3 regions of the Telluria sp. AC161 genome follow, and region 3 is predicted to be linked to each of the others. Evidence: predicted binding sites of a transcription regulator. Region 3 holds the regulator's gene; each other region holds the start of a gene.

Region 1 (9,541 bases), 3.0 Mb from region 3:
TTGCGCGTGGGCGACTTGCCCGATTCCAGCCTGGTCGCACGCCGGATCGGCCTGATGCGCTTTGTCATTGCTGCCACGCCCGGCTACTTGGCGAAACGGGGCACGCCTGCAACGGTCGATGCGTTGGCCCAGCACGATGCGATCGTGCATTTCTCCGGCCGCACCGGCCGCGCGTTCGAGTGGACGCTCGCGGGTGAAGAGAAAGAAGAGGGCACGGGGAGCGTAGTCCGGGTGGCCATCGATGGCGGCATCGCCGTGAACGATGCCGAGGCCAACTTGCTGTGCGCGCTGCAGGGACTGGGGCTGGCGCAACTGGCGCGCTACCAGGTGCGCACGCACGTGGCGCAGGGCGCGCTGGCCGTCGTGCTGCCCGCCATGTGCCCGACGCCGATGCCGGTGTCGCTGCTGTACCCGCGCGGGCGCATCGCCAATCCCCGCCTGCAGGCATTTGCCAGCTGGCTGGCCGGGGTGTTCGAGGCCGACCCCGATCTGCGCCTGGCGGATGCCTAGCGCCGCTTCATCCGCTGCTCAGAAGTCCACGTTCATCGACAGCCACAGGCGGCGCCCGTCAAGATTGTTGACGTAGACGCTGCTGTAGGTCGGCGCTGCCGCCGGCGTTGCGCGATACGGCCGGTAGTCGATGAAATCTTTATCCAGCAGATTGTAGATCGCGGCATTGAGCGTGATGGCCGGCGTGACCTGGTAGCTGGTGCCAAGGTGCAGCATCGTGTAGCCCTTAAAGTCGCCCAGTGCATCCCGCGCCGCGCGGGTGGCGGCCGACGTCCCCGGATCACGAAAACGCTCGCTGCGGTATTCGGCGCGCAGCCACGCATTCCAGTCGGGCGACACGTCCCACGTCAGGCGCGCATTGAACGCGTGCTTCGGTGTGTCGGACAGCGGTTTGCCGGCATTCTCGCCGCTTTCCTGTTCGCTGTCGGTGTACGTGTAGTTGGCGCTGGCGGCCCAGCCGGCCGCGAGCGGGAAGCGGGTGGCGAATTCAACGCCGCGCGTGACGGCCTCGTCGACATTGATCGACTGGCCGAAGGCGTCGACGTTCGGCCAGTTGCCGAAGCTGACGCAGCCCGGCCGGTTGGGCGCCGGGCGGTACGTGCAATTAATCAGGCCAGTACCGCTGGTGATCTTGTCCTTGAAATCGTTGTTGAACACGGTGGCGTTGGCGGTCCAGCCGACGCCATTGTCGAAATAGGCGCCCAGTTCGGTGGTGACACTGGTTTCAGGTTGCAGGTTCGGGCTGCCCACGAGCGGGATCGTGCCCTGGCCACCGAAGCCGTTGATGCCGGGGGTGAGCTGCTCGACGCGCGGGGTCTTGTAACCCTTGCTCACGCCGCCCTTGACGGTCCAGCGGGGCGAGGCGCTCCAGACCAGGTAGCCGCGGGGGCTCGTCTGGCCGCCGAAGATGCTGTGGTCGTCGTAGCGCGCACCGATCGTCAGCGACACCCGCTCATGCAGGCGCCACTCGTCTTCGACAAACAGGGCTTTCTGCGTGAAGGCGAATGCTTGCGGCGCGACGCCGTCGATCATCTCGGCATCCCAGTGCTGGGCGCCGATGGTGGTCAGGTGCGCGCCCCATGGCATTAGCAGCTTCGTATCGAACACCTTGCTCTCGACTTCCAGCGTGCGGGGCGTGCCCGGTACCGCGCCCGGCGTACCCGGCGTACCCGGCGTACCCGGCGGAATCGTGCGGCCGATGGTTTCCGTGTTGTTCACCATATAGCTGCTGTCCCAGGTACCGAACGGCAGGCGCGCCTTGTACGACAGCGTGGTTTGCTCGCGGTTGTATTTCTGCTGTGGCCCGTAGCCGCCCGTGCCCAGCGTACCAAGCTGGCCACGCGTGTTGTTATAGGTCTGACGCGTCCTGTCGGCGTCGAGCACCAGTTCATGGTTGCGATGCGGGGTGAACGCCAGCCGCGCGCCCACGTTGTCGATCTTCTGCTTGACGGGGTTCGCGTTCTGGACCAGCGGCCGGGCCGGATTGATCTCGTCGTACGAGATGCTGGCCTCGTCGCGGCGCAGGGTACTGCCGCGCAGCGAGAGCCCCAGCACGTCGGCCTTGAGCGGGCCGCTCAGGTAGAACCTGGCGCCCTTGACGTCGCCGAACTGGGCGTCCTCCTGCAGCGTGTAGTCGGCTGCCACCGAACCGGCCCAGCGCTTGCCGACCTTGCGCGTGATGATGTTGATCACGCCGCCCATGGCGTCCGAGCCATACAGCGTCGACATCGGACCGCGGATGACTTCGATGCGCTCGATGGCGCTGACAGGCGGCATGAAGCTGGTCGAGGTGCCGCCGAAGCCATTTGGCGTGACGTTGCCGGCCGCGTTCTGACGCCGGCCGTCGATCAGGATCAGCGTGTAGTCGCTCGGCATGCCCCGGATGCTGATGTTCATGCCGCCGGTCTTGTCACCGGCTGCGCCGACGTCGATGCCTTCCACGCTTTCAAGCGCCTGCGCCAGATTGCCGAATCGCTCTTTTTCGAGCTGTTCACGGGTCAGCACTGTGATCGAGGCAGGCGCTTCACGGATCGTCTGCTCGAAGCCGGCTGCCGTCACGACCACGGTCGGCATGGTTGCCGGCAAATCGTCAGCAGACAAGGTTGCGGCAAAACCGGCGAGCGGCATGGCGCCGATGGCCAGACTCAATAGGGTGCGGGCACACCGCGGGGCAGGCAAACGATCAGTCATTCTTCAGGCATCCTTTTTATCATTCGAAGCAAATTTCTGCGTAAACACGTAAAAACAGGTAAATTCCGCAGAACGGCGTCATTCTAATTGGTAATGCGAATCATTCCCATTCAAATTTAATGACGAGCGTGTCGGAGGCTGGTCATGCGGCGCCGTGCAGCCCATGCCGATGGGGTTTCCCGCTATGATGTCAGGTGGTGCCCGCCAGGGCGCCTGCGCCTTGCGATCAACCCAGCCACTGGAGCATCATGAAGAAATACCTGACCCTGACACTGGCAGCGACCTTTGCCGTCGCCGCCATCCCCGCCGCCCAGGCGAACCCCGACCTGGCCAAGGCCCGGGCCTGTATGGCTTGCCACGCCGTCGGCACCAAGCTCGTCGGGCCGGCCTACAAGGATGTCGCGGCCAAGTACGCAAAGGATGCCGGCGCCGAAGCGCGCCTCGTCCAGAAGATCCAGAAAGGCAGCAGCGGCACCTGGGGGCCGATCCCGATGCCGGCCAATCCGCAGGTGACGGACGCTGAAGCCAAAGTGCTGGCGAAATGGATCCTGGCGCAGAAATGATCTGTCGGCGGCCCCGACGCGGGCCGCCATGACCGTGCCTGGCGCGTTCTTTGCATATAAGCAATGAACTCAACGCCAGGAGCGGCCGATGTTCTTGCAGAACGATGTCCTTGAATACCGCGATCCCCCGGGCCATCTGGTGCGGATCCTGTGGATCGACGTCACGCAGTCCGTGGCCTATACCTTTGCACTGCGGCGCCCAAGCGCGACACCGCGCAGCACGCCGCTGCACGTGCTGGTAGCGGACGTGTCGACGCGGCGCGCCCGGTTGCTGCTCGCTGACCCTTGCCGCGCGCCGCGCGTCGATGCGCCATCCGGCAAACACCACCTGCTGCAGATGAAGGCGTGGGATGCCGTCACGGCCTTGCATCAAGACTTGCCGCAGCTCTATCTGCCGCGTCCGCGCGCAGCCCTGCTCAGCGCCTACAGTTGCGCCCACGGGATCTCCGTCGCCAGCCTCATGCGCTACCTGCGCCGCTACTGGGAGCGGGGCCAGACAATCGACGCGTTGCTGCCCGATTACGCCAACTCCGGCGCGCGTGGCAAGACGCGGGCGGCCAGCGCCGGCGTCAAGCGCGGCCGTCCGCGCAATGGTGCGACGAGCAGCGCCAATGCGGGGACGAATACCGACGCTGCGCTGCGGGCGCTGTTCCTGGCCGCTGCTGCACAGTTTGCCACCACCCATCCGCGCTTCTCGCGGCCGGCAGCGTACCGCCAGATGCTGCGCGAGCACTTCGCCGATTACCCCCGCGGCGCGATTCCTAGCTATGGCCAGTTCAACTACTGGCTGGAACGCGACGACATCGATCGCATCCAATGAAGTGCGTATTTACGCCACAATGGTGCAGTCACGATTTGGCATGCTCCCGGCACGTGCGTGGGGCCGATATGCTGGCTGAGCACGATCCTGGGCGGGTCAGGATAAATAAAGTATCGACGCGGTATGCGACGCGAATCCCGCCTGCTGCGTTACGTTTGTCAATACGACCGGAAAATCACCCTACCGGAATCTTGTTCGCAGGATTGCGCTTACGCCGGGCTTACGTTCGGCAGAAAAGGCGCTGTACTTTATTTTAATATCGTTGGTATTGACGATTTCATCAGTCACTTGGCACAGGTATTGCTGATAGGCCATTAGTTGTACGGTCTTTCAGTAACGCCAAGTGGAGGTAGCAATGAAACGTTTGACACCGTCGTTGACCCGACGTGAGTTTTTGTACCGCGCCGCTGCCGTTGGCGGTTCAGCGCTGTTGATGGGCTCGATGAATGCCTGGGGCATGGGGATTGCCTCCCGGACCACGACGCCGCCCGTGCTCGCTGGCTCTGGCAAAGCTAAAAAAGTCGTCGTGCTGGGCGCCGGTCTGGCCGGCCTGACGGCAGCCTACGAATTGGGCAAGCTGGGCTACGAAGTCCACGTACTCGAGGCGCGGCCCTATGCGGGCGGGCGCTGCCAGACGGCGCGCAAGGACTTCAAGCTGCACGAACTGGGCGGCGAGGCCCAGCAGTGCCGCTTCGACGCGGGCCAGTACATCAACCACGGCCCGTGGCGCATCCCGCTGGATCACCAGTCCACGCTCTACTACGCGCGCCAGTTCAAGGTGCCGCTCGAAGTGATGGTCAACGAGAATGACCATGCGTACGTGTATCTCGAGGATGGCGGGCCGCTGTCGAAGCAGCGCCTGCGCGGCGCCCAGATCAAGGCCGACATGCGCGGCCATGTCGCCGAACTGCTGGCCAAATCGGTCACCGGCCACGCGCTCGACACGCAACTGACCGGCGACGACCAGCGCCTGCTGCTCGATTACCTCAAGCACGAAGGGGCGCTGGACGCGGCCGACCTGGCCTACAAGGGCCGCAGCGGCCGTGGCTTTGCCACCAACCCCGGTGCGGGGCTGGTGCCCGGCGCCGGCACGCCGTCCGATCCGCTGGCGTTTCACGATCTGCTGGCCGCCCGGGTCGGCAAGGTCTACAGCGCCGTGCAGGAGTTCCCGATGCACGCCACGATGTTCCAGCCGGTCGGCGGCATGGACGCGATCCCACGCGCCTTCGCCAGCCGGCTGGGCGGCCGCATCCGCTACCACGCCGAAGTCCAGCGCATCCGCCAGGGCGACGACAAGGTCACGATCGACGTGCGCGACACGGCCAGCGGCGCGCTCTCGCGCGTCACGGCCGATTATTGCGTGTGCACGGTGCCGCTGTCGGTGCTGCGCATGATCGATACCGATTTCTCCGACGGATTCAAGGCCGCGATCAAGGCCGTCCCGTACGCGCCGGTCGGCAAGATCGGCCTGCAGATGGGACGGCGCTTCTGGGAAGAAGACGACCACATCTACGGCGGCCACGTGCTGACCGATCTGAAAGGGATCAACACGATCTCGTTGCCGTCCGGCGGCTGGCAGCAGAAAAAGGGTGTCGTGCTGGGCTACTACCACTACGCGCTCGACGCCATTGAAGTCAGCGGGATGACCCCTGGCGAGCGGACCGAGTTCGCCCTCGCAGCCGGCGAAAAGATCTTTCCTGCCTACCGTGCAAGCTACGAGAGCAGCTTCTCGGTTGCCTGGCACCGCGTGCAGTACAGCCTGGGCGGCTGGGCCGAATGGACCGACGCTGCGCGCAAGAGCGCCTACCCGATTTTGCTCGACGGCGAGCGCCGGGTGCTGCTGGCCGGCGAACACCTGAGCTACCTGACCGGCTGGCAAGCCGGCGCCATCGAATCGGCATGGCAGCAGGTCGAGACGCTGCACCGGAGGGCCAGCGCATGAAGAGTCCAAGCCTTGCACTCGTCATTGTCTGTTCATTGGCTGGCACGGTCCAGGCCCAGGCACCCGCGCCGGCCGACGGCAAGACCCTGTTCGCCAAAAATTGCGCGGCGTGCCACCAGGCCAATGGCCGCGGCATTCCCGGCGCGTTCCCGGCGCTCGTCGCCAGCCCGGTCGCCATCGGGCCGGCCGATGCGGCGGCCGAGGTGCTGCTCAAGGGGCGCGGCGGCATGCCCGATTTCAGCACCAGCCTGGATGACGCCGATATCGCCGCCGTGCTGACCTATGCGCGCAGCAGCTGGGGCAACCGTGCGCCGCCAATCACCGGCGCCGAGGTCACCATGCGGCGCGCGGCGCTGCAGGTCGCACCGGCGGGCGACAGCCGCTTCGGCAACAAGCACTGAGGCTCTTCCTTTCCTTTCTTTTCCTTCCCATGCCCATGAAAGACGATCCAATGACCTTTGCCGCTCTCCGCTCTACCTCGTGCCTGGCCGCTGCGCTGTTGCTGGCGCCGGCCATTGCCAGCGCCGCAGCCACGGACATCGTGCGCCACAAGATCCCGAACTCGGATTTCCCGATCGCCCTGGCCGTGTCGGTGCCGCCCGGCGCGACGATCCACTTCATCAGCGGTCAGGTGCCGCCCATCGTCGACAAGGCGGCTGGCCCCGACACCATCGCAGCCTTTGGCGACACCAAAACGCAGACGGTCGGCGTGCTCCAGAAGATCAAGGAGATCCTCGCCGGCATGGGGCTTGGCATGGGCGACGTCGTCAAGATGCAGGTGTTCCTGGTGGGGGATCCGGCGCAGAAAGGGCGCGCCGACGTCACCGGCTTCATGGCCAGCTACACCCAGTTCTTTGGCGGCGCCCAGCCCAACCTCCCGGCGCGCGCGGTGATGCAGGTGGCGGGCCTGAGTAATGCCGGCTGGCTCGTGGAAATCGAAGTCGTGGCAGCGAAGAAGTAAGCGGCGCGGCCCGCGCCGGGCCACGCCAACCAGACCAATAACAAACTAGGCCAACAGGGAACCACCATGTACAAGACCATCCTTCATACCAGTGTTGCAGCCGCCTTGCTGTCGTGGGGCGTGCCGGGCCACGCCGCCGACAAGGCGGTCGATCCCGCTGTCGACTCAGTTGTCGACACCGCGGCGGCGGCGGCCGTCGCGCCAGACGCCCCCGCGCTTGCCAGTACCGGCGTCGTGATCGTCACGGGCACGCGCGCCGCCGGTCTGACGGTCGAGGACAGCGCCTCGCCGATCCAGGTGCTCGACGCGTCGTCGCTCGCCCGCACCGGCCAGCCCGACCTGATCCAGGCCCTGGCCCAGAACCTGCCGTCGCTCAATGCCCAGGCCTTCGGCAGCGACATGGCGGCGATGACGCTGTCGGCACGCCTGCGCGGCCTGTCGCCGAACAACACGCTGGTGCTGGTCAACGGCAAGCGCCGCCACGGCACCGCCAACCTGGCCGTGCTGGCCGGCGCCTTCCAGGGCGGCGCCGCAGCCGACCTGAACTTCATTCCGGTAGCGGCGATCGAGCGCGTCGAAGTGCTGCAGGACGGCGCGGCCGCGCAGTACGGCACCGACGCCATTGCCGGCGTCATCAACATCATTCTCAAGTCCAATTACCGTGGCGGCAGCGCCAACGTGAGTGGCGGTGGCTACATGGACGGCGGCGGGCACACGGGCGACGGCATGGCCAATATCGGCCTGACCCCATTCACCAACGCTTACCTGTCGCTGACGGCGGAAACGAAGTACCACGGCTTTTCGGAGCGCGGCGGGATCGATCCGCGTGTCGTCGATCCGGCAACGATGGCGGCGATGCCGTCGCTCGTCAATGCGCCGGGCTACCCGTACCTGAACAAGATCCAGGGCGACGCCCAGTACCGCCAGCACATCTTCGCGGCCAATTTCGGCGTGGACCTGGGTGGCGACACCGAGTTGTACAGCTTTGCCACCTACGGCAAGAAGGAAGCGCGCGCCTTCGAGAACTACCGCATGCCCAACCGCCTGCCCGCGATCTACCCGCTGGGTTTCAGCCCGCAGGAGACGTTCGACGAAGAAGACTATGCGTTCACGTTCGGCATCAAGGGCAAGGTGTTCGGCAACTGGAACTGGGACTTATCCAGCACCTACGGCAAGGACGTGGCCAAGCTGGGTGTGGCCAATTCGGCCAATATCTCGCTGTTTGCCGATACGGGTGCGACACCGCTGTCCTTCAAGGCCGGGCAATTCCAGGCCAGCCAATGGACCAACAACCTCGACCTGCGGCGCGAGTTCGACGCCGGCATGGCTACGCCGCTGACGCTGGCGCTGGGCCTCGAGCACCGCCGCGACACCTACGCGATCGTTGCGGGCGACGCCGCATCGCGCTACAAGGAAGGCGCGCAATCGTTCCCGGGCTTTTCGCTGACCGACGCCGGAAAACACAGCCGCAACAACAAGGCGGTCTACGCGAATATTGCCGTGCAGCCCGTGGCTGGCTGGACGATCGACATCGCCGGACGCTTCGAGGATTTCAGCGACTTCGGCAACGCCAAGGTCGGCAAGCTCACGAGCCGTTACGACTTCACGCCGGACGTGGCCGTGCGCGCCACCTACAGCAATGGCTTTCGCGCGCCGACACTGGCCGAATCGTTCTATTCGGCCACCAACGTGTCGCCACGCAGCGCCTTTGTGCAACTGGCGCCGAATTCGCCGGGCGCCCGGCTGGTGGGGATCGACGGCCTGAAGCCGGAAGCGTCGACCAATATCAGCGCGGGCCTGGTGCTCAATCCGATGGCCGGCATGTCCGTCACGCTCGACGCCTACCAGATCACGATCCGCGACCGCATCGTCGGCAGCGGCTCGTTATACGGTTCGGGCGGCGCCATCAATTCGCCGGCCGTCACGGCGGCAATCCTGGCCAATGGCAATGTGCTCGATCCGACCGTCGTGCAGACCGGTATCAACATCTTCACCAATGCGGTCAACACCCGCAGCCGCGGCGCTGAACTCGTCGCCACCCTGAGCAGCAACTACGGCGCTTACGGCCGCGTGGACTGGTCGGCCGCGGCCAATTACAACAAGGTCGAGGTCATCAAGATCAACCAGGCGCCGACGCAGCTGGGCGCGCAGACGCTGCTCGACGCCACCGCGATCTCGCACCTGGAAACGGCTTCGCCAAAGGTGCGGTTGAATCTGGGCGGCCTGTGGCGCATGGGTGACTGGACCGTGAACCTGCGTGAGAACTACTTCGGCAAATCGTCCGAACAGTTCTCGACCGACGGCGCGGTGTATCGCGAAAACCGGATCAAGGCCAGCCTGCTGACTGACCTGGAAGTGAGCTACCAGATCAGCAAGGCCTGGAGCCTGTCGCTGGGCGCGAACAACCTGTTCAACGAGTACCCGGACAAGGTCAACGCACTGACGCTGGCCGAGCAGCGCGCCAATCTGGACAACGGTGCGGTGACGATCTACCCGGGCTTTTCGCCGTATGGCATCAACGGCGGTTACTACTATGCGCGCGCGGCCGTGAAGTT
Region 2 (9,541 bases), 180 kb from region 3:
GCACGACGTGGTAGGTGCAGCCGCCGATCGAGCGCCCGCTCCAGGTGTCGACCAGGTCGAACACGAGCGGCGCCTGCACCCGGATGCTCGGATGCAGCGCCGACCACGGGCTCCAGGCACGGAAGCGCACACCGGCCACGTATTCGCCCGGCACGCCGGTCGGATGCAGCGGCAGCATGCGGCCATTGCAGGCCACCACGTGGCGCCCGTCGGTCAGGCCGCGCACCAGCAGCTGCATGCGCTCGACCGACGAATCGACATAGCGCGCAGTGCCGCCGGCGGACACTTCTTCGCCCAGCACGTTCCACGGCTCGATCGCCTGGCGCAGTTCCATCTCGACGCCCTCGTAGACGACGGTGCCAAAGCGCGGGAAGCGGAACTCGATGAACGGCTCGAACCAGTGGTCCTCGAACGCATAGCCGGCCGCGCGCAGGTCTTTCGCCACGTCGCGGATATCCTGCGCGACGAAGTGCGGCAGCATCCAGCGGTCGTGCAGCGCCGTGCCCCAGTGTACGAGCTTGGCCTGCAGCGGCTGGCGCCAGAAGCGTGCGACCAGGGCGCGCAGCAGCAGCATTTGCAAGAGGCTCATGCGCTCGTGCGGCGGCATTTCAAACGCGCGGAACTCCACCAGTCCCAGGCGGCCGGTCGGGCCGTCCGGCGAGTACAGCTTGTCGATCGAGAACTCCGAACGGTGCGTGTTACCGGTCAGGTCGACCAGCATATTGCGCAGCAGGCGGTCGACCATCCACGGCTTGTCGCCGGGGTGCATGGTCGGCAGCACCTTGTCCATTTGCTGGAACGCGATCGCCAGTTCGTACAGGTTGTCGTCGCGCGCTTCATCCACGCGTGGCGCCTGGCTGGTCGGGCCGATGAAGGTGCCCGAGAACAGATACGACAGCGCTGGGTGAATCTGCCAGTACGTGATCAGGCTTTTCAACAGGTCCGGCCGGCGCAGCATCGGGCTGTCTTCGACCGTGGCGCCGCCCAGCGTCGCGTGGTTGCCACCGCCCGTGCCGGTGTGGCGGCCGTCGAGCATGAATTTTTCGGTGCCCAGGCGGGTCAGGCGCGCTTCCTGGTACAGCGTCGTCATATTGTGGACCAGCTCATGCCAGCTTGCCGCCGGATGGATGTTGACCTCGATGACGCCCGGGTCGGGCGTGACGCTGAGCAGCTTGATGCGCGGGTCGCGCGGCGGTGCGTAACCCTCGATGCGCAGCTTCATTTTGAGCTTGGCGGCCGTGTTCTCGACCGCCGTGACAAGCGCCAGGTAATCCTCGATGCGCTTTTGCGGCGGCATGAAGATGTACAGGCGGCCCGCACGCACTTCGAGGCACAGCGCGGTGTGGATGACTTCGCGCGCCTCGGGGTCAGCCGGTGCAGCCGTTGCCTTGTTCGACGATTTGCCGGGCGCCACGCTCAGGACCGGGCGCCGGTCCTTCTTGCCAACCGGGAGCGGGCCGCGCGGCGCGAACGGGTCGACATCGAAATCGGGATCGCGTTCTTCGGGCAGCACCCACGGCAGCGTGGCCAGCGGCAAGCGCAGGCCGATCGGCGAATCGCCCTCGATCAGGTACAGGTTTTCGCGCTTGAGCGGCCACGGCGACGTGCGCCAGCTGGTGCCCAGCATGACGGATGGATCGTGCTCGCGGGCTTTCAGCGGTAGCACGTAGCCGGCCACCTGGCCCAGGCCCCGTTCGAGCAGGCGCGCCAGGCGGCGGCGCTCTTCCGGTGCTTTCAGGTCGGCGTCCAGCGGATCGAGATTGCGCGGCAGCGCCTGCTCGCGCTGGGCTTGCAGCAGCACGTCTTCGTAGGCCGGGATGGCGCTGCCGGCCGGCAGGCCGAGCGATTTGACCAGCTCCGCGGCAAAGCGGCCGGCATCTTCGCTGCCGTAGCCATCGTCGATGTGCTCGTCCGAGAACAGCGACGGATCGAACCACATCGGCTGGCCGTCGACGCGCCAGAAGATGTTCAGCGCCCAGCGTGGCAGCGGCTCGCCCGGATACCACTTGCCCTGGCCGTAATGGATCATGCCGCCCGGTGCAAAATGGTTCTTCAGGCGGTGCATCAGGTTGCCCGCCAGCTCGCGCTTCTTGTCGCCGTGCGCCAGCGTGTTCCATTCGGCGCCGTCCATGTCGTCGATCGAGACAAAAGTGGGCTCGCCGCCCTGCGTCAGGCGCACGTCTTGGTTCACCAGATCAGAGTCGACCTGCTGGCCCAGGCGGTTGATCTTGTCCCAGTCGTGTTCCGTGTACGGCTTGGTCACGCGCGGGTCTTCGTGGATGCGCGTGATCGTCATTTCGTGGACGAACGTGACCTCGGCCTTGTCGGTAAAGCCGGTGACCGGTGCCGCCGACGACGGCATCGCCGTGCAGGCCAGCGGAATATGGCCTTCGCTGGCCAGCATGCCCGAGGTCGGGTCCAGCCCGATCCAGCCGGCGCCCGGCACATACACCTCGGTCCAGGCGTGCAGGTCGGTAAAGTCGACGGTGGTGCCGCTTGGGCCATCGAGCGCTTCCTGGTCGGCGGTGAGCTGGATCAGGTAGCCGGACACGAAACGCGCCGCCAGGCCCATCTCGCGCAGGATCTGCACCAGCAGCCAGCCGGTATCGCGGCACGAGCCGGAGCGCTTCTGCAACGTATCTTCCGGCTCCTGCACGCCCGGCTCCATCCGCAGCAGGTACGCGATGTCGCGCTGCAGGCGCTGGTTGATGGCCACCAGGAAGTCGTTCGTGCCCATCGGCTGGGCCAGCAGGTCGCGCCGCGCGCTGGCGACCCACTCGGCCAGCAGCGGGCCGGGCTCTTGCGACTTGGTATATGGGCTCAGTTCGGATTGCAGCAGGTCCGGATAGGCGAACGGGAAGGTCTCGGCGTATTTTTCGACGAAGAAGTCGAACGGGTTAATCACCGTCATGTCCGCAACGAGGTCGACCGTGAACTCGAGCACGTCGGTTTGTTCGGGGAACACGAAACGGCCGATGTAATTGCCGTACGGGTCTTGCTGCCAATTGATGAAATGCTCTTTTGGCAGGACGGTCAGTGAGTACGACAGGATCGGTGTACGCGCATGTGGCGCCGGACGCAGGCGCACTTCATGCGGTGACAGATTGACCAGGCGGTCGTAACGGTAGCTGGTCTTGTGATGAAGCGCAACGCGGATAGCCATGCGGTAGTGCCTTTCGATTGGGGCGCGATCGATGCCGGCGCTCTGAATTTGGTCGTGTTAGTTTGCGCGCAACTAAGTATGAGACTGAGTAAGCGCAAGATAGAAGCATTTAAGCATGATTCATACCTGCGTTCGTTTGACTTGCGAGTCGGACGGGGTGGCTGGCACGTTTCTTGTTAGTATTCTGGCACAGGAGGCAATGATGTCGAACTTTTACGATGAAATGTATTCCACTGCAGCAACCGTACGACCTCATTACCAGGCGTTCGCGGATTGGCTCGCCCAGCAACCCCCGCATCTGATCGATCAAAAGCGGGCGGAAGCCGAGCTGAACTTCCAACGCGTGGGGATCACGTTCGCTGTGTACGGCGACAACGCCGGCAAGGAACGGTTGATCCCATTCGACATCATTCCGCGCGTGATCAACGCCGCCGAGTGGGCCAAGTTGCAGGCCGGCCTGGTGCAGCGCGTGACCGCGCTGAACCGCTTCCTGCACGACGTGTACCACGACCAGAATATCCTGAAGGCGGGCGTCATTCCTGCCGAACAGATCCTGAATAACGCGCAGTACCGACCGGCCATGCAAGGCGTCAAGGTGCCGCTGGATATCTACGCCCACATTGCCGGCGTCGACATCGTGCGCGCCGGCGAGGGCGAGTTCTACGTGCTCGAAGACAATCTGCGCGTGCCATCGGGCGTGTCGTACATGCTGGAAAACCGCAAGATGATGATGCGGCTGTTCCCAGCACTGTTCGCCCGCAACCGCGTGGCGCCGGTTGACCATTATCCCGACCTGCTGCTGGACAATCTGCGCACCGTGGCGCCGCATGGCGGCGACGATCCGACCGTGGTCGTGCTCACGCCCGGCATGCACAATTCGGCCTACTTCGAGCACGCGTTCCTGGCCCAGCAAATGGGCGTGGCGCTGGTGCAGGGGCAAGACCTGTATGTCAGCAACGACACCGTCTACATGCGCACGACGCGCGGCCCGAAGCAGGTCGATGTCATCTATCGCCGCATCGACGACGACTACCTCGATCCGCGCGCGTTCCGCCCCGAATCGACGCTGGGCGTGCCGGGCCTGCTCGACGCGGTGCGCGCCGGCCGCGTCGGCCTGGCCAATGCCATCGGCACCGGCGTGGCCGACGACAAGTCGATCTACCCGTTCGTGCCGGACATGATCGAGTTCTATCTCGGCGAAAAGCCGATCCTGAACAACGTGCCGACCTACCAGTGTCGCAAAAAAGAGCATCTGGACTACACGCTGGCGAATTTGCCGCAACTGGTGGTCAAGGAAGTGCACGGCGCCGGCGGCTACGGGATGCTCGTCGGGCCGGCTTCGACGACGGCCGAAATTGAAGACTTCCGCCGCCGCCTGCTGGCCAATCCGGACGGTTACATCGCCCAGCCGACGCTGGCGCTGTCGGCCTGCCCGACCTATGTCGAATCGGGCATCGCGCCACGGCACATCGATCTGCGCCCGTTCGTGTTGTCGGGCAAGACCGTGTCGATGGTGCCGGGCGGGCTGACCCGCGTGGCGTTGCAAGAAGGCTCCCTGGTGGTCAATTCGTCGCAGGGCGGCGGCACCAAGGACACCTGGATACTGGAGAACTAGCATGTTGAGCCGCACCGCAGATCATTTGTTCTGGATGGCCCGCTACACCGAGCGGGCCGAAAACACGGCGCGCATGCTCGACGTGCGCGTCCAGTATTCGCTGATGCCGCAATCGGTCCAGGCCGAGCAGCAGGGCTGGCGCACGATGCTGAGCGTGTCCGAACTCGAAGCCCAGTTCGACGCCAAGTACGATGCGCTGACGCAGAAGAACGTCATCGACTTCATGGTGCGCGACCCGGACAACCCGTCGTCGATCGCCAGCTGCCTGCGCGCCGCGCGCGAGAATGCCCGCGCCGTGCGCGGCACCTTGACCACCGAAGTCTGGGAAACCGAGAACACCACCTGGCTCGTGCTGCAAAAGCATCTGAGCGAGCGCATGTTCGAACGCGATCCCGGCCAGTTCCTCGAATGGGTCAAGTACCGCTCGCACCTGTCGCGCGGCGTCACGCTGGGCACGATGTTCCAGGATGAAGCGTTCAACTTCATCCGCCTGGGCACCTTTCTGGAACGGGCCGACAACACGGCGCGGATCCTCGACGTGAAGTTCCGGTTCCTGGCGTCCGACACGATCCAGGAAGGCGCGCAGGGCGAATACTATTACCTGGCCGCGCTGCTGCGCTCGGTATCCGCGTTCGAGACGTATCGCAAGGTGTACCGCCACGCGATCACGCCGACGCGCGTGGCCGAGCTGTTGATCTTGCAAGGCAAGATGCCGCGCTCGCTGGTGGCCTGCATGGCCGCGGTCGTCGCCGTGCTGCAGGACGTGCGCAACGAGCTGTCGCACGACACCGAGCGGCTGGCGGAAAAACTGCATGCGTCGCTCAAGTCGGCCGAGATCAACGAGATCCTCGACGAAGGCCTGCACGAATTTTTGACCAAGTTCCTGGCGTGTATTGGCGAGTTGGGCAACGGCATTGGACGTGACTTCCTGCTGCCGGTGGCGCCGGAGTTGCCGGAGATTGTGCCAGTGTCTGTGCCGACCCAGTCGCAGACGCAGTCGCAAACCTCGTCGCCGACCTCGTCACAGACGCAGTCACAAACACAGTCGCAGACGCGCTGATCAATCCGCGCACCAAACCGTGGCGCGGCGCACCGTCATAGCGAGCCTGCGTCATGACGGTGCGCATACTTTAACGATGGAAGGCGGGCCTGCGATGTGGCTGCGAACCGGTTGCAAGCTCAGTTTTACCGTTGATCAGCCCACGCCCTTCATCCTGATGCTGCGTCCCCGCAGCGGTGCGCAGCAATGGGTGGCGCGCGAATCCTATACGCTTACCCCGAGCGTGCAGGTGCTTGAATACACGGATGCCTACGGTAACCTGTGCCAGCGGCTGACGGCGCCGCCCGGTGAATTTTCGATCCAGACGTCGGCCGACGTGCTGACCGATCAGGTTATCAACGTCGCGCCTGGTGCGCCGTTCGACGAAGTGCAGACCTTGCCGGTCGATGTGCTTCTCTATCTGTTACCGAGCCGCTATTGCGAGTCCGACCGCTTTGCCGAAATGGCCAGCGCGATCGTGGCCGGCGTTGCGCCAGGCTACGATCAGGTCGCCTGCATCAGCGACTGGATCCGGCGCGAGGTGCGCTTCAATCCCGCAGCGAATCACACGCAGATGGCAGCGACCGAGGTCAATGAATATCGCGAAGGCGTGTGCCGCGATCTGGCACATCTGGGCATCGCGTTGTGCCGCGCGCTGAGCATTCCGGCGCGCATCGTCGCCGGTTATCTGCATGGCCTGGTGCCGATGGACTTGCATGCGTGGTTTGAAGCGTATGTGGGCGGGCGCTGGTACACGTTCGATGCGAGCCAGGATGGACCGCGCGGCGGTCGCGTGACGATAGGGTATGGGCGCGATGCGGCCGATGTGGCAATCTTTACCCAGTTCGGGCCGGCGCTGGCGCTGCATGAGATGCAGGTGACGGTGGCGTTGCTGGAGGGGGCGCCGGGTTGACGCTTCGTTGTTGCCTATGCCGACCGTAGGGTGGACGGCTATGCCGTCCACGCGTTCAAAGTACCGTGATTTTGTGGCGCGCCAAGGATTGTTGAACGCGTGGACGGGAAACCCGTCCACGCTACTCAAGCTCAGACGGCAGCTGGTGCCGGTGCTGCAGGTGCTGCCGGTGCTGGCGCAGCCGCCGGTGCTGGCGCAGCCGCTTGTGCCTGCGCCGCCTGCGCAGCCAGCGACGGCTTGCCCATCTGATCACGCACGACCTTGTGCACAAATTCCAGCTTTTCCAGCACAGGCGTGCTGAGCTTGAACGGGTACGAATCCGGCATGCCGATGCTGCGGTTCAGGCTATTGAGCACGTAGGTCAGCGCGAACCAGTCGCTCAGCGTTTCTTCGAACGCGCCGGATTTCGTTGGCAGCGTGATCTTGTCCAGTTCCGGTTCGTCGGCCTTGGCCGGCTTGAGCGACAGCCCGCACGAGTGGGCCGTTTCCAGCGTATCGATCATGTGCAGGTAGTGGGCCCAGGTCTCGGCCCAGTCTTCCCATGGGTGCGATGCAGCGTAGCTGCTGACGAAGCGCTCTTCCCAGTCGGCGACCGGACCGTTCTCGTAGTGCCGCTTGAGTGCGTCGCCATAATTCTGGCGCTCGTCGCCGAACAGCACGCGGTAGCTGTCGATCCATGGTGTATCGGCAACCAGGCGGTCGAAATAATAGTGGCCGCTCTCGTGACGGAAGTGACCCAGCAGCGTGCGATAACGTTCGTGCATCTGTTCACGCGTGCGCTCCCGCTCGGCCGGATCGGCTTCGGCGATGTTCAGCGTGATCAGGCCATTGTCGTGGCCGGTCATCACGCACTGGTCGGTCACGCCATCTTCGAGGAACTGGAATGCCAGGCCGGTATCCGGCTGGATTTCTTTCGAGGCCGGGGTCAGGTTCAGCTGCGCCAGCGAGAACAGCAGGCGACGCTTGGCGGTTTCAAGGCGCGACCACAGGACGCGGTTCTTCTCCGAGGTCAGCGCCGGGATCACCACTGTCAGCTGGCATGATTCGCACAACTCATGCGGGTCGTCGGCCGGCAGCATCCAGTTGCACACATTGTGCTGCACATAATTGCTGCACTGCTTATAGAGCTTGCCTTCATCCTTGCGGTTCAGGCTACGCCACAGGCCGCCTTCAGCCTGTTCGAAGCTGTTGATGGAACGCTGGGACGGCTGGTAGCCCAGGGTACTTTCGCAATTGAAGCAGAGGGTGTTCTCGAAGAAGATCTGATGCGAACATTTGTCGCAGTGAAAGGTTTTCATAGCAGCACTGATAGAAGGGTTGGGGATGAAGGTGTATTAACAATCTAACAGTAAATGCGATGCGGGTTTAATCATGTAAGACAATGCCTCATATCGTGTGCGCCCCCTATGATGCGCGCCTGTTACGCCCTTGGCGCGCGCACCAAGCACATGAAAAAATGTGCATAAAAAACAACAAATCACGCCGCTGGAAGACGGCGTGATTCGGCAGCCCCGCGGCCCGGCGTTCCGCCGCTCCGGTCGATCACATACCCGCACGTCAATGCTGGGCTTGCTCTCGACCGACGCCGCTGCCCCGTACCTGCCGCTGGCGCCGCTCCACATGGCCGTAGGCGGGCGCGTCGACCGGTTCCGACACGGGCGCCTGCGCGCCAATGAAGCGGTAGAGCGCGGCGCCAAGTAATGCGCCGGCGATCGGCGCGATCCAGAACAGCCATAGCTGCCCCACGGCCCAGTCGCCTGCAAACACGGCAACGGCCGTGCTGCGCGCAGGATTGACGGACGTGTTGGTCACGGGGATGCTGATCAGGTGAATCAGCGTCAGCGCGAAACCGATTGCCACTGGGGCAAACCCCTTGGGAGCACGCTGGTCGGTCACTCCCAGGATAATCAGCAGGAAAAACGTGGTCATGACCACTTCGCTCAGCAGTCCTGCCAGCAGCGAATAACCGCCTGGCGAATGATCGCCGTAGCCATTGGCAGCAAAGCCATTGGCGCTGTCAAAGCCAGGGGCGCCGCTGGCAATCACATACAGCACGCCGCCGGCAAGGATGCCGCCGGCGACCTGCGCCACGATATAGGGAAACAGCTCTCGCGCGGGAAAGCGGCCCCCGGCCCACAGGCCGATCGAGACCGCCGGATTCAGGTGGCAACCCGAGATATGGCCGATCGCGTACGCCATTGTGAGCACGGACAAGCCAAAGGCGAGGGCGACACCGTGCAGGCCGATGCCCAGTTCGGGAAATGCGGCAGCCAGCACCGCGCTGCCGCACCCGCCCATCACCAGCCAGAATGTGCCGAGAAACTCGGCGCCGTAGGTTTTCATCGTGTTCTCCAGAGGATTGGTCATTGCCAGTCAGGAACCACACGCAGCATCAGGCGCGGCTGCCCGCGCGCCGATCCGCCATGGCGGTGCGGCGCTCGGCGCCGGGAGCACGGCCCAGCATGTTGACCTGATTGGCGGCGACATCGCCTGTACTGCGGATCTGCGGCGCATTCGCCTGGCCACGGTCATACCACCGGCGCACGATCATGGCGGCCGTGTCGCGGCCGCCCAGTCCGAACGACAGGCCGAGTGCCAGCGCGATCGCGCCGGAGGTCGTCATCACGAGAATATTGATGAGCGACGTCGCGATGCCGAGCTGGTTGATCGCCACCATGGCTGCGAATGCCCAGACGGCGTACCGCGCGATCTTGGCCAGCATGGCGGGACTGCCCAGGCCGCCCTTGGCTGCCGCGCCCTGGACCAGATTGCCCAGGGTATTGGCGGCCAGCCCACCGATGCCCAGCACCA
Region 3 (9,541 bases):
GCGCGCCACTGTCGCAAAATCGCCTAACCGCCTGCGTGATCAGGCGGTTTTTCGTATCCAAGCCCAAGAGGATGGCGTAATGTTACGGTTATTGCTGAAAGGAATTCTTCATGCACGAGCCGAGCGTGTCGTCGCGGGAACTGATGGCGGAAAACGAGACCTTGCGCGCACGCATGGCCTATCTGCTCGAACAGGCCGAGCGCAATCACGAGATCATGTGCCGCCACCAGGCGTTCGACCTGCAGATCGTCGGCGCCAGCAGTTTCCCGGACCTGGTCGGCACAATCTTCAGCACGCTGCCCGTGATCTCGGACCTCGATATCGTCACGCTGTCGCTGATCGACCAGAACGCCGATATCTACACGGTCATGCACCGCCTCGGGGTCGATTTCGAAACGCTGCCCAATTTGATGTTCTGCGAGCACGCGGTCGAGCTTGGCTTTGACATGGCACCGGAGCGCCAGCCGCGGCCTATCCTGGGCCCCTATGCGCCGGGCCGGCACCGCGCGATGTTCCCGCAGCCACCGGCCGATCTGCGCAGCGTGGCGCTGGTACCGCTGCTGCGCAACAAGCGCCTGATCGGCAGCCTGAACCTGGGCAGCGTGGACGCAAGCAGGTTCACGCCGGCGCTGGGCACCGATTTCGTCGAGCACATGGGCTCGATCATCGCGATCTGCCTCGAGAACGTGATCAGCAACGAGATGCTCAAGTACATCGGCCTGACCGATTCGCTCACCGGCGCCTACAACCGGCGCTACATGGACCGGCGCCTGGCCGAAGAAATCGCGCGCGCGCGGCGTCAGGGCTACCGCCTGTCCTGCATGTACATCGACATCGACCACTTCAAGCGCGTCAACGACACGGTCGGCCACCAGGGCGGGGACGATGTGCTGCGTGAGGTGTGCACCCGCATCAAGGCCGAACTGCGGATGTCCGATACGCTGTGCCGCTTCGGCGGCGAGGAGTTTGTCGTCGTGCTGATCGACGCCGACCTGGAAAACGCCAGCATCGTCGCCAACCGCATCCGCACGAGCGTGGCCGGCTTGCCGGTGGACCTGAGCACGGGCGAGCAGGTGAGCGTGACGGTGTCGATCGGCGTGGCGGCGCTGACCGATTTCGAGCGCGATCACGCTATCGAAGGCGTCGCGCAGGAGCTGATCGCATCGGCCGACGCGGCGCTGTACCAGGCCAAGGCCGCGGGCCGCAACCAGGTCGTCACGGCCGCCTGATGGCTACAGCAGCCGCTCCTCGGCGCGGCTGACCGCTTCGCTGTCCCCGCGCAGCACCACGACGTCACCCGCCGCCAGCAGCACGGCCGGACCGGGCGCGATGTTCTGACCGCCGCGCCGCAAGGCGGTGACCTCCACCGCCACGTCCTGCAACTGCAACGCGCCCAGCGACAGACCGATTGCGCCGGCCTGCGCGTGCAGGCGCACCGAATGCAGCTTCACCTGGCCATGTTCGAGGTCCGCACCGCTGTCGTCCGCGCCGTGGAAGTAGCCGCGCAGCGTGGCGTAGCGGCCCTTGCGCGCGGCCTGCACGCGGTGCACCACGCGGCGCAGCGGCACGCCCAGTGTGACCAGCGCGTGCGAGGCGAGCATCAGGCTGCTCTCGAGCGCTTCGGGCACCACCTCGGTCGCGCCGGCCGCCTTGAGCACGTCCATGTCGCCGTCGTCGTGGCTGCGCACGATCACGGGCAGGGCGGGCGCCAGTTCGTGCACCAGATGCAGCACCTTCAGTGCCTGGCGCGTGTCGGCGAACGTGATCACGAGCGCGCTGGCGCGGTGTACGCCGGCTGCGATCAGGCTTTCGCGGCGCGCCGCATCGCCGTACGAGACCGACGCGCCGGCCGCCTGCGCTTTCTGCACCCGCTCCGGATCCAGGTCGAGTGCGTACCACGGCAAGGCTTCTTCTTTCAGCAGCGTGGCCAGGCTCTGGCCGCTGCGCCCGAAGCCGGCGATGATCACGTGCTTCTGCGTGGTCATGGTGCGCGTGGCCAGTTGGGTCAGTTGCAGCGACTGCATCATCCACTCGTTGGCCGCGACTTTCATCACGATCCGGTCCATGTAGCCGATGATGAAGGGTGCCAGCAGCATCGACAGTACCATCGAGGCCAGCACCAGCTGCATCACGAACGGGTCGATCAGCTTCGAGCCGGATGCATGGCTGAGCAGCACGAAGCTGAACTCACCGGCCTGCGCCAGCGCGAGACCCGTGCGCAGCGCGGTGCCCAGCGGCGCGCCGAATGCGCGCGCCATCAGCACGATCAGGCCGGCCTTGAGCAGCACCACGAGCGCCAGCAGCAGCGTGACCTGCCACCAGTACTGGCTCACCAGGCGCAGGTCGAGCAGCATGCCGATCGTGATGAAGAACAGGCCAAGCAGCACGTCGCGAAACGGCTTGATGTCTTCTTCCACCTGGTGCTTGTAGGGCGTCTCGGAGATCAGCATGCCGGCGACAAAAGCGCCGAGCGCCAGCGACAGGCCGGCCTGCTCGGTGATCCAGGCCGAACCCAGTGTGACGAGCAGCAGGTTGAGCATGAACAGCTCCTGCGAGCGGCGCTTGGCCACGATCGTGAACCACCGCCCCATCAGCTTCTGGCCAAAGAACAGCAGCAGCGCCAGCACCAGGCCTGCCTTGAGCGCGGCCAGGCCCAGCGTGATGGCCATGTCTTCCGGATCGTGCGCCAGCGCCGGGATCATGATCAACAGCGGCACCACCGCCAGGTCCTGGAACAGCAGGATGCCGATGATGCGCCGCCCATGTTCGCTCTCGAGTTCGAGGCGCTCGGTAAGCAGCTTGACGACAATCGCCGTGGACGACATGGCCAGCGCCCCGCCCAGTGCGAACGCGGCCTGCCAGGCCAGCGTCAGGTGGGGCATCAGGTAGGCCGCCAGCAGGCCGATGCCCATGGCTGCGGCGACCGTCGACACGACCTGGCCGAGCCCCAGTCCGAACACGATGCGCCGCATCGAGCGCAGCTGGCCGAGCGAGAATTCGAGCCCGATCGAAAACATCAAAAAGACGATGCCGAATTCGCCCAGCGCGTGGGTGGTGGGGCTGTCTTCGGCCAGGGCCAGGGCGTGGGGGCCGATCAGGACGCCGACGGCCAGGTAGCCGAGCATCGGCGGCAGCTGCAGGGTACGAAAGGCCACCACGCCGAGGACGGCGCAGCCAAGCAGCAACAGGGTAAGTTCGAGACCAGAATGCATGGGGTGAAGCGGGCGATGGTTGTGGTGGCGATGCGCCGTGTGGCGTGCTTGTCATCGAATGTTACGACTGGCAAGTTTTTTGCTTTCGCAATTCGTTTATACTTCTGGAATGAGTGTAACTGATGACCAAATAATGCTGAAAAGTTTTGACGAAACCCTGGCGCAGCGCGTGCTGGAACTGGGTCGCCAGACGCTTGCCATCGAGGCCGATGCCATCGTTGCATTGCACGCGCGCCTGGGCGACGACAGCAGCTTCGTCGACGCCGCGCAGCTGATCTACGCAGGCACCGGCCGCGTGGTCGTCTCGGGCATGGGCAAGTCGGGGCACATCGGCCGCAAGATCGCCGCTACGCTGTCGTCCACCGGTACGCCGGCGTTCTTCATGCACCCGGGCGAAGCGGCGCACGGCGACCTGGGGATGGTCACCGCGAATGACATCCTGATCGCCATTTCCAATTCGGGCGAATCGTCCGAACTGCTCGACATCCTGCCGGCCGTGAAGCGCCTGGGCGCGCGCGTGATCGCCATGACCGGCAAGCCGGCCTCGCGCCTGGCCAAGCTGGCCGATGTCCACCTGAACATCGCAGTGGCGAAAGAAGCCTGCACGCTCAACCTGGCGCCGACCACCAGCACCACCGTCACGCTGGCCATGGGCGATGCGCTGGCCGTGGCGCTGCTCGACGTGCGGGGTTTTCGCGAGCAGGATTTCGCGCTGTCGCATCCGGGCGGCGCGCTGGGCCGGCGCCTGCTCACGCACGTGCGCGACGTGATGCGCACCGGTGACGCCATTCCGTCGGTGGGCCTGGATGTCCCGCTGGTCAAGGCGCTGCTCGAGATCAGCCAGAAGGGCATGGGCATGACCGCCGTGGTCGACGCCGATGGCCGTCCGCTGGGCGTGTTCACCGACGGCGACTTGCGTCGCGTGATCGAGCGCATGCACGATTTTTCGAACGTGCTGATTCGCGATGTCATGCACGCCAATCCGCGCAGCGTGCGCCCCGAGCAGCTGGCGGTCGACGCGGTCGCCGTGATGGAAGAATTCCGCATCAACCAGATGCTCGTGATCGATGAGGCGGGCCAGCTGGTCGGCGCGCTGCACATCCACGACCTGACCCGCGCAAAGGTAATCTGATGACTACTCCCGCAGTAACTACGCCTGCATTGGCCCACATCGAGCGCGCCGCGCGCATCAAGGTCATGATCTTCGACGTCGACGGTGTACTCACCGACGGCAGCCTGACCTACGGCCCCGATGGCGAAGTCACCAAGACCTTCAATGTGCTCGACGGCTTGGGCATCCAGATGCTGAATAAATCCGGTGTGCAGACCGCGATCATCAGCGCGCGCCTGTCGCCGATCGTCGTGCGGCGCGCTGCCGACCTGGGCATCTCGCATGTCTACCAGGGCAACCACGACAAGCGCATCGGCTTTGCCAATCTGCTCGAGGCCACCGGCTTTACCGCCGACCAATGCGGCTACATCGGCGACGACGTGATCGACCTGCCGCTGTTCGCGCGCGTCGGCTTTGCCGTTGCCGTACCGTCCGGCCACCCGGACGTGCAGCACCGCGCGCATTACGTGACCAAGAACGGTGGTGGGCGTGGCGCGGTGCGCGAGATCTGCGACCTCGTCATGCGCGCGCAGGGCACCTACGACCAGGCGCTCGCGCCATATTTCGCCTGAGCGCCATGGCCACGATCGCCTCCAACAAACGCACCGCGCATCGCTGGAATCTGCTGGCGATGATCGTGATCGGCGTGTTCTTCGCCTTCGGCAGCTTCTGGCTGCTGCAGCTGATGCAGGCGACCGACATCGACGCGCAGCTGGGCGGCCCGCCCGACGAACCGGATTACATCGTCGAAAATTTCTCGTTCGTCCGCATGACGCCCAACGGCCAGCCAAGCTACGTGGTGTCGGGCAAGCGCCTGGCCCATATCCCGCTGGGCGATGTGTCGAACGTCGAGCAGCCGCTGATGCGCGGCGTCGAGCCGGGCCGTCCGCCGATGACGGTGGTGGCCAGGAACGCGCGTATCTTCCACGAAGAACACCGCGTCGAACTGTTCGGCGACGTCGATCTGCAGCGCCCGAAAACGCCCGCCAGCGAAGCGCTGCGCGTGCGCACGCAGGCCATCACCGTATTGCCCGACGAAGAAATCGTCAAGACCGACCAGCCGATCGACATGGAGCTTGGCGCGTCCAGCCTCAAGGCCACCGGCATGATGGCCAACAACGCGACCATGCAGATGCAATTGTCCGGCCGCGGCCGTATCGTCTATCCGCCACGCCAGCGCTGAAGGCCATCAGCCATGCGCGCGTGCTAACCCAGGACCAGCACCATCATGAAAAAACTCTTTGCTGCCGCTTTCTTGTCACTCCTTTCCTTGACCGCCATGGCCGAAAAGGCCGACTCGCTCAAGCAGGCGGCGCTTGAATACGATAATGGCGACCTCGATGGCGTCGCAGGCGTTCGTACCTTCACCGGCAACGTGATCCTGACCCGCGGCACGCTGCTGGTCAAGGCCGAACGCGCCGTCGTCAGGGAAACGCCCGAAGGCTATATGAGCGTGACGCTCACCGCCGCCAACGGCAAGCCCGCCACGTTCCGCCAGAAGCGCGACGGCGGCCCGAACCTGTGGGTCGAGGGCCAGGCCGAACGCATCGAATACGATGAGCGTTCGGAGCTGGTGCGCCTGTACTCGAACGCCGTCGTCAAGGAACTCGAAAACGAACGGATGACCAACCAGATGACCGGTCCGTTCATCTCGTACGACAACCGCAAGGAAGTCGTCGCCGTGCGCAATGACGCCAGCGGCGAGAGCAAGGTTGGCGGCGGACGCGGTACGCTGATCCTGGCGCCCAAGCGTGCGCCGGCCGGAGGCACGCAATGACGGAACTGAACGATCGCAGCACACTGGTCGTCAAGGGCCTGCAGAAAAGCTATGGCAAGCGCCTGGTCGTGCGCGATGTGTCGCTCGACGTCGAATGCGGCGAAGTAGTAGGTTTGCTGGGCCCGAACGGCGCCGGCAAGACCACTTCGTTCTACATGATCGTCGGCCTGGTGCCGTCGGACGCCGGCTCGATCAGCATCAACGGCACCGACATCACCAGCCTGCCGATCCATCGCCGCGCGGTGCTCGGCCTGTCGTACCTGCCGCAGGAAGCGTCGGTGTTTCGCAAGCTGACGGTGGAAGAAAACATCCGCGCCGTGCTCGAACTGCAGAAGGTCAACGGCAAGTCGCTGACCAAAACCGAGATCAGCGACCGCCTCGATACCTTGCTGGCCGACCTGCAGATCGAGAAGCTGCGCGAGAACCCGGCGCTGTCGCTGTCGGGCGGTGAGCGGCGCCGCGTGGAGATCGCGCGCGCACTGGCCACCAACCCGCGCTTCGTGCTGCTCGATGAACCGTTTGCCGGCGTCGATCCGATCGCCGTGATCGAGATCCAGCGCATCGTGCGCTTCCTCAAGGAGCGCAAGATCGGCGTCCTGATCACCGACCACAATGTCCGCGAGACGCTTGGCATCTGCGACCGCGCCTACATCATCAATCAGGGCGCGGTGCTTGCATCCGGCCGCCCCGACGATATCATCGCCGACGAGTCGGTACGGCGCGTGTACCTCGGTGAACATTTCCGCATGTAAGCCATACTCAATTGATGAAACAGTCCCTTCAGCTCCGCACTTCGCAGCACCTGGCGCTCACGCCACAGCTGCAGCAATCGATCCGGTTGCTGCAGCTGTCGACGCTCGAACTGCATCAGGAGATCGAGCAGATACTGGGCGATAACCCGCTGCTCGAAAGGCTCGACGATCCGCTCGATCATTCGGTGCGCTTGCTGGGCGATGGGGCGATCAACAATGCGCCGGCACAGGGCGAGGCGCCGCCGGCGCCGGGCCAGCAGGCCGAAGGCGAGGGTAGCGCGCCGGCCGAGGGCGAGGGCGCTGAAGGCGGCGCGATCGATGGCGACCGGCCCGACACCGACTGGAGCGAAGGCAGCGGCGCATCCTCTGGCAGCAGTAGCAGCAGCGACGACGAAGACGGCCGCCCGCAGCTGGAGGCGTGCGCCATCACGCTGCGCGAACACCTGATGGAACAGGTGCGCGAAACGCTGCTGTCCACCCGCGACCGCGCACTGGCCGAACTGGTGATCGACGCGCTGGACGACAACGGCTACCTGGAAGAACCGCTCGACGACATCCACGCGCGGCTGCCCGAAGAACTCGAGGTCGATCTCGACGAACTGCGCTGCGCGCTGGCGATGGTGCAGAGCATGGACCCGGTGGGCGTGGGCGCGCGCAGCGCGGCCGAATGCCTGGCGCTGCAGATCCGGCGCATGCCGGGCGTGCCGATGGTCACGCGCCGCATGGCCCTGAAGATCGTCGAAGGCTACCTGACCTGGTTCGCGCAGCGCGAATACAGCAAGCTGAAAAAAGCGCTCGATTGCGACGACGAAGACCTGCGCGAAGTGCAGGCCGTGGTCCGCCAGTGCAATCCGCATCCGGGCGCCGCGTTCGCGTCGAACGTGTCGGATTACGTGGTGCCGGACGTGATCGTGCGGCGCGCCAAGAACGGCTGGGCGGTCACGCTGAACCAGGACGTGATGCCGCGCCTGCGCGTCAACAGCCTGTACGCGACCATGCTCAAGCAGGGCCGCAGCGAGAGCCAGATGGGCGCGCAGATGCAAGAGGCGAAGTGGCTCATCAAGAATATGCGCCAGCGTTTCGACACGATCCTGCGTGTGGCCGAGGCGATTGTCGAGCGCCAGCGCAACTTTTTCAGCCACGGCGCGGTTGCCATGCGGCCCCTTGTTTTGCGCGAGATAGCTGATACACTAGGTCTGCACGAGAGCACCATCTCTCGTGTCACAACCCAGAAATACATGCTGACCCCGCACGGCATGTTCGAGTTGAAGTATTTCTTCGGTAGCCACGTTGCCACCGAAGCGGGAGGCGAAGCATCCTCAACGGCAATCCGTGCGCTCATCGCACAATTGACAGGAGCAGAAGACCCTAAGAATCCATTATCCGACAGCAAGATCGCGGAAATGCTCGGGGAACAAGGCATGGTCATTGCGCGCAGGACGGTCGCAAAATACCGTGAAGCGCTCAAGATCCCCCCCGTCAGTCTCCGCAAAGCCTTGTAACAACGCCGCTCATACAGTCTGTGCCTTCAGCTCCTGTGTGGTGCAAGCGACGTGACATCTTCAAAGGAGTGTGTATGAACCTCACCATCAGTGGTCACCATCTCGAAGTAACCCCTGCCATCCGTGAATACGTTCAGAATAAGCTGGAACGCATTATTCGCCATTTCGATCAAGTCATAGATACCCACGTCTTCCTGGCCGTCGATAACCTCACTGAAAAAGAAAAAAGGCAAAAAGCTGAAATCAATGTCCAGGTGTCGGGCAAGACCCTGCACGTGGCGAGCGTCGCACAAGACCTGTATGCCGCGATCGACATGTTGATGGATAAACTGGATCGACAAATTCTGAAGCACAAGCAGATGCTCAAAGACCATAACCGCACAGCGATCAAACGCCTGGACGTCGACGAAGCAGACGTCGCTGCCGCCTGATCGAGCGCAGGTCACCACCGCCAGGGGCGTCTTTTCGGGACGCCCTTTTTGCATCCCGCTGCCGGTAAAATACGTGTTTCCTTTCGATGGATCACGCCATGTCCGAACACGTCCTGACCCGCATCGCCAACCGCACCGGCATCATCACCCTCGACCGTCCCAAGGCGCTCAATTCGCTGTCGCTGGACATGGTGCGCGCGCTGACCGCGATCCTGCTCGACTGGCAGCTTGACGCTGCGGTCGATGCGGTCGTGATCACCAGCAGCAGCGAAAAAGCGCTGTGCGCGGGCGGCGATATCCGCTTCTTCCACGACGTCGGCAACGCCTCGCCGCAAGGCGGCAGCGCACTGCTCGAGGATTTCTTCACCGAAGAATACGCGCTGAATCACCTGATCCATTTTTATCCGAAACCGTACATCGCGCTGATGGATGGCGTGGTCATGGGCGGCGGCATGGGCATCGCGCAGGGCGGGCCCGATTGCGGCCTGCGCATCGTCACCGAGCGCACGAAGATGGCAATGCCAGAGGTGAATATCGGCTTGTTCCCCGATGTCGGCGGCAGCCATTTCCTGTCGCACGCGCCGGGGCAGTTGGGAATGTTCCTGGGCTTGACCGGCCTGACGATCGGCGCGGCCGACGCGCTGTACGTGGGCCTGGCCGACGTGGTCGTACCGGGCACCGATCTGGCGGCATTGCACGCGCTGATTGAGGTGACGCCGGGCGCGGATCTGCCGGCGGCGATCCGCGCATTCGCCA

The links. The regulator sigma-54, encoded in region 3, starts transcription at its own class of promoters, with help from an activator protein. The targets are predictions, from matches to a motif close to TGGCANGNAANCTGCTTT.
Region 1: ACZ0AJ_RS08850 (flavin monoamine oxidase family protein) is a predicted target of sigma-54. The motif match lies at 4,373-4,390, and genes of this name have one in related genera.
Region 2: ACZ0AJ_RS22640 (circularly permuted type 2 ATP-grasp protein) is a predicted target of sigma-54. The motif match lies at 3,326-3,343, and genes of this name have one in related genera.

What each region holds. Positions count from the first base shown of each region.
Region 1 is NZ_OZ409861.1:1,958,017-1,967,557, reverse strand. Features, by position in the region: gene ACZ0AJ_RS08870 (LysR family transcriptional regulator) at 1-510, shown strand, start outside; gene ACZ0AJ_RS08865 (TonB-dependent receptor domain-containing protein) at 529-2,700, opposite strand; gene ACZ0AJ_RS08860 (c-type cytochrome) at 2,949-3,263, shown strand; gene ACZ0AJ_RS08855 (hypothetical protein) at 3,352-4,083, shown strand; gene ACZ0AJ_RS08850 (flavin monoamine oxidase family protein) at 4,439-6,025, shown strand; gene ACZ0AJ_RS08845 (c-type cytochrome) at 6,022-6,426, shown strand; gene ACZ0AJ_RS08840 (RidA family protein) at 6,462-6,986, shown strand; gene ACZ0AJ_RS08835 (TonB-dependent receptor plug domain-containing protein) at 7,053-9,541, shown strand, end outside.
Region 2 is NZ_OZ409861.1:5,091,702-5,101,242, forward strand. Features, by position in the region: gene ACZ0AJ_RS22635 (transglutaminase family protein) at 1-3,163, opposite strand, end outside; gene ACZ0AJ_RS22640 (circularly permuted type 2 ATP-grasp protein) at 3,366-4,778, shown strand; gene ACZ0AJ_RS22645 (alpha-E domain-containing protein) at 4,780-5,838, shown strand; gene ACZ0AJ_RS22650 (transglutaminase domain-containing protein) at 5,933-6,730, shown strand; gene ACZ0AJ_RS22655 (zinc-binding metallopeptidase family protein) at 6,862-8,028, opposite strand; gene aqpZ (aquaporin Z) at 8,288-9,073, opposite strand; gene ACZ0AJ_RS22665 (mechanosensitive ion channel family protein) at 9,123-9,541, opposite strand, start outside.
Region 3 is NZ_OZ409861.1:4,914,495-4,924,035, forward strand. Features, by position in the region: gene ACZ0AJ_RS21865 (DUF484 family protein) at 111-1,229, shown strand; gene ACZ0AJ_RS21870 (monovalent cation:proton antiporter family protein) at 1,233-3,212, opposite strand; gene ACZ0AJ_RS21875 (KpsF/GutQ family sugar-phosphate isomerase) at 3,322-4,344, shown strand; gene ACZ0AJ_RS21880 (KdsC family phosphatase) at 4,344-4,895, shown strand; gene lptC (LPS export ABC transporter periplasmic protein LptC) at 4,901-5,506, shown strand; gene lptA (lipopolysaccharide transport periplasmic protein LptA) at 5,552-6,100, shown strand; gene lptB (LPS export ABC transporter ATP-binding protein) at 6,097-6,852, shown strand; gene ACZ0AJ_RS21900 (RNA polymerase factor sigma-54) at 6,867-8,354, shown strand; gene hpf (ribosome hibernation-promoting factor, HPF/YfiA family) at 8,429-8,785, shown strand; gene ACZ0AJ_RS21910 (enoyl-CoA hydratase/isomerase family protein) at 8,884-9,541, shown strand, end outside.